2 linked regions of the Arthrobacter globiformis genome follow. Each later gene encodes a partner of the first gene's protein in a complex. Links are inferred from orthologs where the notes say so. Each region holds a gene or a part of one and is shown in the gene's direction. Other genes may lie near its edges. The genes, in order: dinB and dnaN.

Region 1 (6,094 bases):
GTTGGCCGAGCTGACCACGGCTGCCGGGTAGGTGTAGCCGAGGAAGGAGCTGGGCACGAGCGGCGTGACGCTGGATGCCGGCTGGACGGCGCTGGCCTTCCCGGGAATGGCGAGCTTCTGGCCGGGGTAGATGACGCTGGTGACCTTCAGCCGGTTCGCCGACAGGACGTCCGCGAGCTTGACGCCGTGCCTGGCTGCGATGCCGGACAGCGTGTCCCCGGACTTGATGACGTAGGAGGCGGAGCGGGCGGCGGCCGGTGCTGCCGCCTTGGCCGGGGCCGCCGCAACAGCCGTGCCGGCACCGAGGCGGATCTTCTGACCGGGGTAGATGATCGACGTCACCTTGAGCCCGTTCCAGCTGAGCACCTGGGAGAGCCTGACGCCGTGCCGACCGGCGATGCCGCCCAGCGTGTCGCCGGACTTGACCGTGTACGTCCTGGCAGCGGTGCTGGCAGGCGCCGCAGCAGTCCTGGCCGCCGGAGCCGCGGCAGCCTTCAGCCTGATCCGCTGCCCCGGGTAGATCACGGAGTTCGACTTCAGGTTGTTGAGCTTCAGCACGGCAGTGGTGCTCAGCCCGTACCGGCCGGCGATGCCGCTGACCGTGTCCCCGCGGACCACCGTGTGGGCCGTCGGGGTGACGCGGGTGGGCTGAAGGCCCGACGGGAGCGCGGCCGGCACGGAGGCTGCGGGGATGATGCCAGCTTTGACTGCTGCTGCCTGGGCCTCGATGGCGGCGGCGAGTGTCGCGGGCACCGTGCTGGTCCCGGGCGTCGGCCGCTGCGGGCTGGGCGACCGCAAGGGAGGAAAGCATGACGGCGGGGAGCGTGGCCGTCGTGGCCGCGATCAGGGGCAGGCCCGGCCGGGGTGACTGCTTGGTGGAGCGGGTCGTCGTCATGGGAAAGATCCTCTTCTCAGCGGCGAATGCTGTCGGTCATGCCAGTTGCTCGTGATACCAATGTTACTGATGTTAATTGTGTTGCGAATGTTATCTATGTGAATCTCTCACGATTTTTCGGTTAGCACAAGAATCGGCTTTCAGCCGGAAAATCTGCCCGGCTGGGAGTGTCGCGCGCGAAAATGGAGCGGGCGCACGCGTGCGCTGCTTCGACTAGGCTTGCGGGCGCCCGCCATGGCAACCTTGACCCGTGAGTACTGTAGAAACCCTTGTAGGCGACTGGCTGCCCCTGCCCGATGTTGCCCAGTTGCTGGATGTGTCCATTACCAAAGTCCACGGGCTCCTTGACGAGCGCGCGCTGGCGGCCCTGCGGATCGGGGAACGGCGGATCCGTTCGGTGCCCGCGGCTTTCCTCCAGGACGGTCACGTCGTGGACAGCCTCAAGGGCACGATTGTGGTGCTGTCGGACGCCGGCTTCTCGGACGAGGAGCTTATCGGCTGGCTTTTTACCCCTGACGAGTCACTGCGCGGGCGCCCCATCGATGCCCTCCGCGAGGGGCGCAAGACGGAAATCCGACGTCGGGCGCAGTCCCTGGCCTGGTAACTACCCCGGCCTGGTAACTACCCAGCCTGGTAAACGGGCCGGGCCAGCCGATTAGGCGGCCCGGCTCACTGTCGCCTCAGCCAGCCGCCGCAGCGCGGTCTTGGGGAGGTCTTCCAGCGGCAGGAGCTCCAGTGCTGCGTATGCCGCTGCGCCGAATTCCTCGATCAACACTTCCGTGGCCTGCAGCGCCCCGCAGTCCGCGATGATCCGGCGGATCTCGGCCACGTCTTCCTCGCTCAGTTCGGGGCTGCCAAGCTTTGAGTCGATGAACGCGGACTCCTCAGGGGTGGCCAGGTCCAGGGCGAAGGCCACGAGGACGGTCCGCTTGCCTTCCCGGAGGTCGTCTCCCGCGGGCTTTCCGGTGGTGACCGGGTCCCCGAAAACGCCCAGGACGTCGTCGCGAAGCTGGAAGGCCTCGCCCAGGGGGAGGGCGAAGGCGGAGTAGCCCCGGAGCAGTTCGTCCGAGGCTCCGCCGAGCGCACCGCCCAGGGCGAGCGGATGTTCCGTCGAGTACTTGGCCGACTTGAAGCGGATGATCGACTGGGCGCGGCTGACGGCCCCGGCGCGGTCCCGGACCGGCCCGGCCACCTCTTCGAGGATGTCCAGGTACTGGCCGGCCATGACCTCCGAACGCATAAGGTTGAAGATTAGCCTTGCCCTGCTTCCAGAGGCTGCCGTTTCGCCGATGTCGGTGAAGGCTTCCTCGCTGAAGGACAGGCAGAGGTCGCCGGCCAGAATGGCCGCGGCGTGGCCGAAGCGTTCGCTGTCCAGGGCCCAGCCCTGGGACTCGTGGAGCTGGCTGAACCGGCGGTGTACGCTAGGTCCGCCGCGGCGGGTGTCCGACCGGTCGATGATGTCGTCGTGGATCAGGGCTGCCGCCTGGAACAGCTCAAGCGCGGCGCCTGCTGTGACGATGTCCTCTGCCGCGGCGGGGCCGCCCGCTCCGCGCCACCCCCAGTAGCACATGAGGGCACGCAGCCGCTTTCCGCCGGTGACCAGGTTGGAGATGGACCCCATGATGGGATCGATGTCCGGCGAGATTGCCGTCATGATCGACTGCCGGGTCGTCAAAAAGTCTGTGAGCTTTCCCGCGACGGCGGCCACGAAGTCCGCCTGCTCCACGCGAAGCTGCTCGGCCAGCATCACTTGACGGACTCGGGCGTCACGTTGGCGCCGATAGTGAAGGTGGAAACTCCTCCGGTTGCGGGGACGGCGATGTTAACCGTCTCGTTGCCCGCCCGCACGAAGTCCTTGGACGCCACACTGCCCACCGTGCTGCCGGGAACGGCCTTGAAGCCCTGTGCCTCCAGGGCTTTGGTGTAGTAGGCGACGACGGCGGCCGGCTTGGCGGCGGTTGAGCCCACCAGTGCGGCGGTGGCCGGGGATGCTGACTTGTCGAAGCTGCTGGCCACCACCTTGGTCCCGGGCATCACGGGAAGAAGCTTTGACGGGAAGCCTGCGACAAGCGCTCCCACGGTGGCCGACGTGCCAGGTGATGCACTCGGGCTGGCGGCTGCGGCCGCTGAGGCCGTGGCAGTCGCCACTGCGGACGAGGGGGCCGGTGCCGTTGCCGCGGGCGTTGCGGAACCAGGGGCCTGTGGCGTGCACGCTGACGCCGCCGCCACTACGGCCGCTCCAGCGGCGAGCAGCCCAAGGCGGGCAGGCATGAGCGTTCCAATGACCTTCACAGGTGTGGTCCTCCTGGGTGTTGATGCCGGATTCAGCCTCCAGTTTAGTCAGGTGCAGGGCATAGGATTGCAGTTGTGGGGCCGGACGAAGACAGAGAGCAGGCGGAAGCGCGGCTGCGGGACCTTCGGCGGGCAAGCATTATGCACGTCGATATGGATGCGTTTTTTGTCTCGGTTGAACTGCGCGCCCGCCCTGACCTGCGCGGCCAGCCGGTCATCGTGGGCTTTCCGGCGGAGCGCTCCGTTGTGCTGTCTGCGTCGTACGAGGCACGCAAGTTCGGCGTGAAATCGGCGATGCCCATGGCTGTGGCGCACCGGCTGTGTCCGCAGGCCACCATCATCGAGCCCAGGCACAAGCTGTACTACGAGGTATCCGGCCAGTTGATGGCCATATTTGAGTCCATCACGGAGCTCGTTGAACCGCTCAGTGTTGACGAGGCATTCCTGGACGTCGGAGGCGCGATCCGCAGGCTCGGTCCGCCGTTGGAAATCGGGCAGTTGATCCGGCGGAGGGTTGCCGGCGAGCTGGGCATCACGGCGTCCGTGGGGATCGCCGCCAGCAAGTTCGTGGCAAAGATCGCCTCCACCCGGTGCAAGCCGGACGGCCTGCTGCTCATACGGCCGGAGCAGACCGTACCGTATCTTCACAGCCTTCCCGTCAATGCCCTGTGGGGTGTCGGGGGAAAGACGGCGGAGGTGCTGGCCCGCATGGGCATCCGTACCGTGGCGGACGTCGCCGCGACGCCGGTCTCCTCGCTCAAGAAGGTGCTGGGCGCCACCGGTGAGCACGTCCACCGGCTCTCCTGGGGCATCGACAGCCGGACGGTCACGCCGGTGCGGGTTGAGAAAAGCATCGGAGCGGAGGAAACGTTCGCCGCGGACACGGCGGACGATGCCCTGCTGCACAGGGAGCTGCTGCGGCTGTCCCACCGCACTGCGGAGCGGCTCCGCGCTTCCGGGCTGGTGGCCCGGACGGTGGCGCTCAAGCTGCGGTACGCCGATTTCTCCACCGTGACCCGAAGCCGCACCGTCCACACGCCGCTGGACAGCGCGCAGCTCATCTATGCCGTGGCCATCCAGTTGCTGGAGTCACTGGGCAGCCGGCCCCTGACGGTCCGGCTGGTGGGCGTCCGTGCGGAGCAGCTGGAAGCGGCCGCCCAGACATCCCTACAGCTGAGCCTGGACAGGCGCGATGACAACTGGCGGGCCGCCGAACAGGCGCTGGACAAGGTGACAGGGAAATTCGGCAGCAAGTCCGTGCTTCCGGCCCGGCTGCTTGAGCCGGGAAGCGGCAACTCCTGATGCGATTCCGGCTGAGTGATTCCCGCGACATCCGCGGACGCGGGAAACCGTGTTCGTGACCGCAGATCCGTGTCAGTTCAAGGTCCAGGGAGTGTTGCCGCCCGTGAACAGCGTCTTTCAGAACAGCGCCTAACAAACTATCCTTATAGATACAAAGATTTCGAACGTCTGGACATGTGTGGATCACCTGACCCGCCGCGTCAGTATGCTTGAATCGCTGGATCTGCCGAGGTTGGCAGGCCGGGAACCTGGATGGCATGCCGGTCGTTGACGAGGCAGGAACAACCGGTTCTGACCTGTCCGGACGTTGGCCTACTTAAGGAGGTCGTGATGCCGCTCTCGGAGCACGAACAGAAGCTGCTCGAGCAACTCGAGAGGCAACTGCATGAGGACGATCCAAAGTTCGCCAATTCCATGGGCTCGGATCCCGGCCGCAGCTGGTCCACCCGGCACATCGTGATTGGCGTACTGGCCACGCTGGCCGGGGTGCTGCTCCTCCTGGTGGGGGTCTCCCTCCAGAACATATTTGTCGGGGTCCTCGGGTTCGTCGTCATGGGTGCCGGAGTTTACTTTGCCACGATGCGCAGCGTTGCGGCAGGCAAAGCAAAGGCCGGCGGGCATGGCCGAAAGTCGAAGAGCAAGAGCTCCTTTATGAACAGCCTCGAAGAGCGATGGGATGAAAGGCGCCGCGGGGAGTCCTGAGCCCGCCGCTCCACTTCCCACCACCTCCACTTCGTACCATCCTCCACATCGCACCACCGGGGCCATCCCGGATGGGCGCCAATAGTCCAGGAATGACCCGCCGCGGCGGGTCATTCCGCTTTAAGCCCCGGAACTGGTGCCGGGACCGGTGTTCCAGGGCCCGATCTCACCGTGGCCGCCGTCAGTGGACCGGGCAATTTCCCTCCACTTTCCACCCCCGCCCAAAATCCCCGCCATTCCGCCGAAAAATGTTTGTCCAAGCTGCAGAGAAATACACGCGTCGCGTTGACTGTGGGGAGAAGTGGAGTAAAGTGGAGCGGGTAAGAGGGTAGTGGCAGCGCGGGGGTTGTTCGGCTTCTGACGGCAGACGGGCGGTGGGACGTGTTCCTTGGGACACACTCACCGCGTCTTGACGAAAAGGGCAGGATCATTCTTCCCGCCAAGTTCCGTGAGGAGCTTGCCGGCGGACTTGTTCTCACGCGAGGCCAGGAGCGCTGCATCTACGTCTTCAGCGAGCAGGAATTCGCGAGGGTACACGAGCAGATCCGGGAGGCTCCGATCTCCAACAAGCAGGCTCGTGACTACATCCGGGTTTTTCTCTCTGGAGCCTCGGACGAGGTACCTGACAAGCAGGGGCGCGTGACCATACCTCCCGCGCTCCGGGAGTACGCAGGGCTCGGAAGGGAGCTGGCAGTTATTGGGGCCGGCACCCGGGCTGAGATCTGGGACGCCCAAGCTTGGAATACGTATCTGGCGGAGAAGGAAACCTCCTTCTCTGAAACCGACAACCCCATCGCCGGCATCCTTTAGGCCGGCCCGAATCCGTTTCTTGGACGAGATCTCCAGCCGCCCATCCTTTCGACTACCTGGCTCACTTCCCCGGAGCCAGGCAGCCAAGGGGAT
Region 2 (6,016 bases), 1.7 Mb from region 1 along the record:
CTTCTTGGCCCGACGGCGGTTATTCGGCTGAAAAGTCCGCTTGCTCACGTTAGTTACTCCAGTGGATCAAAGGTGCGCCCACCCGATCAGTAAGGGGAAGAACTGGCCGACGCTAAGTTTTGTATGTGTCTGCTTCCCCTGAATTTCCCGGAACACGCGGAGCGTCCGGAAGTCCAAAATGGGTTCAGAAAGCAGGCACAAAGGACTCCACAACGTTAGGGCAAAACGCCGCAGGGAGTCAAACCAGCAAGCCACCCGCCGTGTTTCCCCAGCTGTGGCTAACGGGGTGCCGAACCTGTGGATGAAGCAGCTCACAATGGCCGTTTTCGAACCACAACGGTGTAATTATCCACAAGGCACTTCCCAGCTATCTTCTAGGCTTTTCATCCCCTAGAGTGTCCCAGTAGCCGATTATCCACGGACTGTGCATAACCCTGTGGATTAAGCCGGGCCAGGACCCTGGTTCCGGGCTTGCGGTTGCATGTAATGCAGGCAGCAAGCTTTGAGGAACCAAATTTGATGACAGTAGACGAAGCCAACCACGCCAACACTGTCGGAAGTTCCTGGCGGCGCGTGGTGAATCTTCTCGAACAGGACGACCGCGTTTCGCCCCGGCAACGCGGCTTTGTCATCCTCGCGCAGGCCCAGGGCCTCATCGGTTCCACCCTTCTCGTTGCAGTGCCGAACGAACTGACCCGGGAAGTGCTCCAGACCCAGGTCAAGGACGCTCTCGATGACGCGCTCCGCAACGTCTTCTCGGACGACATCCGCTGCGCGATCGACGTCGACACCGATCTGGTGCCCATCCACAAAGAGCCGGAACCCGCCGTCGAGCTTTCCCTCGCAAACGATCCCTCCGTTGAGCTGAAGCCCCAGCCCATGCTGCCGAGCACTTCGCACGAATTCGGCCGCCTCAACCCCAAGTACGTTTTCGACACCTTCGTGATCGGATCTTCCAACCGGTTTGCCCATGCCGCCGCCGTCGCCGTGGCAGAAGCCCCTGCCAAGGCCTACAACCCGCTGTTCATCTATGGCGACTCGGGTCTGGGTAAGACCCACCTGCTGCACGCCATCGGCCATTACGCCCGGCGCCTTTACAGCGGGATCCGCGTCCGGTACGTCAACTCCGAGGAATTCACCAACGACTTCATCAACTCGATCCGTGACGATGAAGGCGCCAGCTTCAAGACGACGTACCGCAACGTCGACGTCCTCCTGATCGATGACATCCAGTTCCTGGCCGGCAAGGACCGGACGCTGGAGGAGTTCTTCCACACCTTCAACTCGCTGCACAACAACAACAAGCAGGTGGTCATCACCTCGGACCAGCCGCCCAAGCTGCTGGCAGGTTTCGAGGACCGGATGAAGTCCCGCTTCGAGTGGGGCCTGCTGACGGACATCCAGCCGCCTGAGCTGGAAACCCGCATCGCCATCCTCCGGAAGAAGGCCCTCAGCGAAGGCCTCTCCGCCCCGGACGACGCGTTGGAGTACATCGCTTCGAAGATCGCCAGCAACATCCGCGAACTCGAAGGCGCCCTCATCCGCGTCACGGCATTCGCCAGCCTCAACCGCCAGCCGGTGGACGTCGCTCTCGCCGAGATGGTGCTCAAGGACCTCATCACCGACGACGGCGCCCAGGAAATCACGTCGGCCCAGATCCTGCAGCAGACGGCGGACTACTTCAAGCTCAGCATGGAGGAGCTCTGCAGCAAGTCCCGGACCCGGACGCTGGTGACGGCACGGCAGATCGCCATGTACCTGTGCCGCGAACTGACCGACATGTCGCTGCCGAAGATCGGCCAGGAGCTAGGCGGACGCGACCACACCACCGTGATCCACGCCGACCGCAAGATCCGTGAACTCATGGCCGAGCGTCGTGTGATTTACAACCAGGTCACCGAGCTCACCAACCGGATCAAGCAGCAGCAGCGCGACTCCTGATCCAAGGTTCTTTACCTTATTAACAGGTGCGTGTGGATAACCCTGTGGACAGTTAAGGGGACAACCGCGGTTAATGGGCTTAAAACCCTTAAGGCGTCTGTGGATCACGGAACCGGGCCAAAATCTTGTCAACATCCACAGCCTGTTTAAAACGTGCCGAACCCACAGTCCATGAACAGGGCTTAACCGCGGATCCGAGCCGTGAAACCGACTTATCCACAGTTTCCACAGCAGTTATTAACACTACTAATCCCAAAAAATCGAATTCCCTCAAACAACAATCTCCTTCCGCGACCTCCACGCACCGGCCCAAGCATCGGCCACCAGGCTGCCGGCAGAGCTGGCATCACTGGCGGGGATGGGGAAATCCTTGTAGTTCCGGCTAAGCTGTCTGCAGCGCTCCCATCCCTGGGTTTGTTCGCGGTCGGCCATGCGCGGACCATGCAGGTTCAGGGACTTGGGGGCAACGGTCTTGTGGGCTCCTTGCGAGTTCCCGTTCAGAAAATGGCAGCAGCAATGAAAGGCGGCACCCTTCCGTGAAGTTCAGAGTCGAACGGGACGTCCTGGCAGAAGCCGTCACATGGACAGCCCGGTCGTTGTCTCCGCGGCCGCCCGTACCGGTGCTCTCCGGCCTCCTCCTCAAGGCCGAATCCGGAACCGTCAGCCTGTCCAGCTTCGATTACGAGACCTCCGCACGGCTTGAAATTCCTGCCGACATCAGGGAGGAAGGCACCATCCTGGTCTCCGGCCGGCTCCTGGCGGACATCTGCCGCAGCCTGCCCTCGGCGCCGGTGGACATCGAAACCGACGGCAACAAGGTGACACTCACCTGCCGCCGAAGCAGCTTCCACCTGGCCACCATGCCCGAGGCTGAATACCCGCCGCTGCCTGCGCTGCCCACCATCACCGGAACTGTCGCCGGTGACGCGTTCGCCCAGGCTGTATCCCAAGTGATCATCGCCGCGAGCAAGGACGACACCCTTCCCATCCTCACGGGCGTGCGGATGGAGATCGAGGACGACCTCATCACCCTCCTGGCCACGGACCGTTACCGGCTCGCCATGCGGGAAGTTCCCTGGAAGCCCGTCACTCCGGGCATCTCCACCAGTGCCCTGGTCAAGGCCAAAACGCTGAACGAGGTCGCAAAGACTCTGGGCGGCAGCGGTGACATCAACCTGGCCATCGCCGACGACGACAGCCGGCTTATCGGCTTTGAAAGCGGCGGACGCACCACCACGTCGCTGCTGGTCGACGGCGATTACCCCAAGATCCGCTCGCTGTTCCCGGATTCCACGCCGATTCATGCCACGGTGCAGACCCAGGAGCTCGTGGAGGCGGTCCGCCGCGTCTCGCTCGTGGCAGAACGCAACACCCCGGTCCGCCTCGCCTTTACGCAGGGCCAGCTGCACCTCGACGCCGGCACCGGTGAGGACGCCCAGGCATCGGAAGAACTTGAGGCGCAACTCTCGGGCGATGACATCACCGTTGCCTTCAACCCGCACTACCTGGTTGAAGGCCTCAGCGTGATTGAAACCAAGTTTGTGCGCTTCTCCTTCACCACGGCACCCAAACCTGCCATGATCACCGCGCAGAACGACGTCGACGGCGAGGACCAGGACGACTACCGCTACCTCGTGATGCCGGTGCGCCTGCCCAACTAAGCCACATCCCAACTAGGTAGCAGCTGAGGGGCTTCCGAGCCTTCAGAACGCCTTGAGCTGCTACCTGTTTGGGTGGACCGCCATCCCTAACCATCCGCGCAGAAAAGAGTTCACACGGTGCATATCGGACTGATCGGCCTTGGAAAAATGGGTTTCAACATGCGCGAACGGCTGCGCAAGGGCGGGGTCGAGGTCACTGGCTTCGACCGCAACCCCGAGGTCACCGATGTTGCCTCCACGGACGAACTCATCGCCGCCCTTCCTGCGCCGCGCCTCATCTGGGTCATGGTTCCGGCCGGTGAAATCACCGACGCTGTCATCACCGAGCTCGGTGCCAAGCTGCAGCCCGGCGACATGGTGATCGATGGAGGCAACTCCCGCTTCACCGAGGACCAGAAGCATGCCGCGGCCCTCGCCGAAAAAGGAATCCGCTTCGCTGACTGCGGCGTCTCCGGCGGAGTCTGGGGCCTTCAGAACGGTTACGGTCTCATGGCCGGCGGCGACGCCGAGGACATCGAACGTGCCCTTCCGGTCTTTGACGCGCTCCGTCCCGAAGGCGACCGCGCGGACAGCTTCGTCCATGTGGGCAGCGTCGGCGCCGGCCACTACGCCAAGATGGTGCACAACGGTATCGAGTACGGCCTGATGCAGGCCTACGCGGAAGGCTATGAACTCCTCGCCGCCAAGGAAATCGTGACCGATCTCCCCGGCACTTTCCGCGCCTGGCAGAAGGGGACAGTTGTCCGGTCCTGGCTTCTGGACCTCATGGTGAAGGCCCTGGACGAGGATCCGGGACTTGCCTCGATCGACGACTACGTCGAGGACTCCGGTGAAGGACGCTGGACCGTGGAGGAGGCCATCGCCAATGCGGTCCCCGCCCCCGCCATCACCGCTGCGCTGTTTGCCCGGTTCGCCTCCCGCGAGGACAACTCGCCGGCAATGAAGATGGTGTCCGCGCTGCGCCACCAGTTCGGCGGGCATGCCACCCGTCCGGCCAAGTAGCTCCGTGTCCGGGTTCCGGCCGGCTTCCGGACCGACGGTTCCCGAGAATTTGAAGATCGCGTGTACCTAGAACACTTGTCCCTGACCGACTTCCGCAGTTACGCCCAGGTGGATCTCCGGTTTGATCCGGGGGTCACGGTCCTGGTCGGTTCCAACGGAATCGGCAAGACCAACCTGATGGAAGCCATCGGCTACCTGGCAACCCTCAGTTCGCACCGGGTCAGTGCTGACGGTCCCTTGCTCCGTTTCGGAACGGACCGCGCCCTGATCCGGGCAAAGCTGGTCCGGGGCGAACAATCCACCATTTTGGAGCTGGAGATCAACGGCGGCCGGGCCAACCGGGGACGCATCAACCGCAGCAACCCCGTCCGGGCGAGAGACCTGCTGGGCATCTGCCACACCGTCCTCTTCGCCCCGGAGGACCTGGCGCTCGTCAAGGGTGATCCGTCGAACCGCCGCCGCTTCCTGGACGAGCTCCTGGTGAGCCTGATTCCCCGGCACGCCGCCACCCGCAGCGACTATGACCGCGTGCTTAAACAGCGCAACGCACTGCTGAAGTCGGGACGGGCCGGAAAGTTCACCGCCGGCCACGAAGCCACCCTCGATGTCTGGGACCAGCACATGGCACGGGCCGGAGCGGAGCTGCTCCATGCCAGGCTGGAACTCGTCGAGCGCCTGCGGCCCCACCTCAACAATGCCTACGCTCAACTGACCGATGGCTCCAAGGCCGCGGATGCGGTCTACCGCTCAACTCTGCAGAACATGATGGACGACGACGGCGAGCCCGCCAGCCCTTCGGCAGCTCCATCGGGGCAGGCAACCCCGGCCGAGGATCTCGGGCTTCTGTCCGTGGATGAGCTTGCCGAACGCTACGTCCAGGCCTTCGCGGCGTCCCGCCGCAGGGAACTCGAACGGGGCATCTCGCTGGTGGGTCCGCACCGCGACGAGCTGGAACTCGTGCTGGGGCAGGCACCGGCGAAGGGCTACGCCTCGCACGGTGAAACGTGGTCCATGTGTCTGTCCCTGCGGCTGGCGTCCTACTACGTCATGCTCGACGACGCCCGCACCGGAGGCTCAGCACCGATCCTCATCCTGGACGACGTTTTCGCCGAACTTGATGTCCAGCGGCGGCGTAAACTGGCGGAAATAGTTGCCGGCGCCGAGCAGGTGCTGGTGACCGCCGCCGTCGACGCCGATATTCCGGACGAGCTTGCGGGCCGGCGGGTGAAGGTTATCCCGGGAGGAATCGATGAACAGGGATAAGGACGGCGGCCTGCAGCCGGGCCGCGATCCCGATGAAATCGATGCCGCCCAAGCGGCGCTAAACAGGATGCGTGAGGCAGCGGCCGCACGCGGAGAGGTCCGCCGGAAAGCGCCGCGAGCAGGCGGCAGCCAAAAACCACGTACTGGAG

What was found.
Region 2: the proteins of dinB (region 1) and dnaN are in contact, whole or in part, in a solved structure (PDB 1OK7), measured with the Escherichia coli proteins. The link is inferred for Arthrobacter globiformis from one-to-one orthologs.

What each region holds. Positions count from the first base shown.
Region 1 is NZ_JAUSZX010000001.1:1,966,234-1,972,327, forward strand. Bases 2,469-5,408 are described here. They hold dinB (DNA polymerase IV), read left to right. Parts: upstream 2,469-3,328; coding sequence 3,329-4,489; downstream 4,490-5,408. Other genes in these bases: QFZ23_RS09030 (polyprenyl synthetase family protein), read right to left, coding at 2,469-2,642; QFZ23_RS09035 (hypothetical protein), read right to left, coding at 2,642-3,187; QFZ23_RS09045 (DUF3040 domain-containing protein), read left to right, coding at 4,820-5,191. In the rest of the region: QFZ23_RS09020 (hypothetical protein), read left to right, coding at 810-950; QFZ23_RS09025 (Rv2175c family DNA-binding protein), read left to right, coding at 1,146-1,499; more of QFZ23_RS09030, read right to left, coding at 1,551-2,468; division/cell wall cluster transcriptional repressor MraZ, read left to right, coding at 5,573-6,001. UniProt on the Escherichia coli protein: Poorly processive, error-prone DNA polymerase involved in translesion repair and untargeted mutagenesis. Copies undamaged DNA at stalled replication forks, which arise in vivo from mismatched or misaligned primer ends.
Region 2 is NZ_JAUSZX010000001.1:232,784-238,799, forward strand. The notes cover bases 1,678-4,539. They hold dnaN (DNA polymerase III subunit beta), read left to right. Parts: upstream 1,678-2,477; coding sequence 2,478-3,602; downstream 3,603-4,539. Other genes in these bases: dnaA (chromosomal replication initiator protein DnaA), read left to right, coding at 1,678-1,941. Outside these bases: rpmH (50S ribosomal protein L34), read right to left, coding at 1-48; more of dnaA, read left to right, coding at 520-1,677; DNA replication/repair protein RecF, read left to right, coding at 4,665-5,867; QFZ23_RS01110 (DUF721 domain-containing protein), read left to right, coding at 5,854-6,016. UniProt on the Escherichia coli protein: Confers DNA tethering and processivity to DNA polymerases and other proteins. Acts as a clamp, forming a ring around DNA (a reaction catalyzed by the clamp-loading complex) which diffuses in an ATP-independent manner freely and bidirectionally along dsDNA.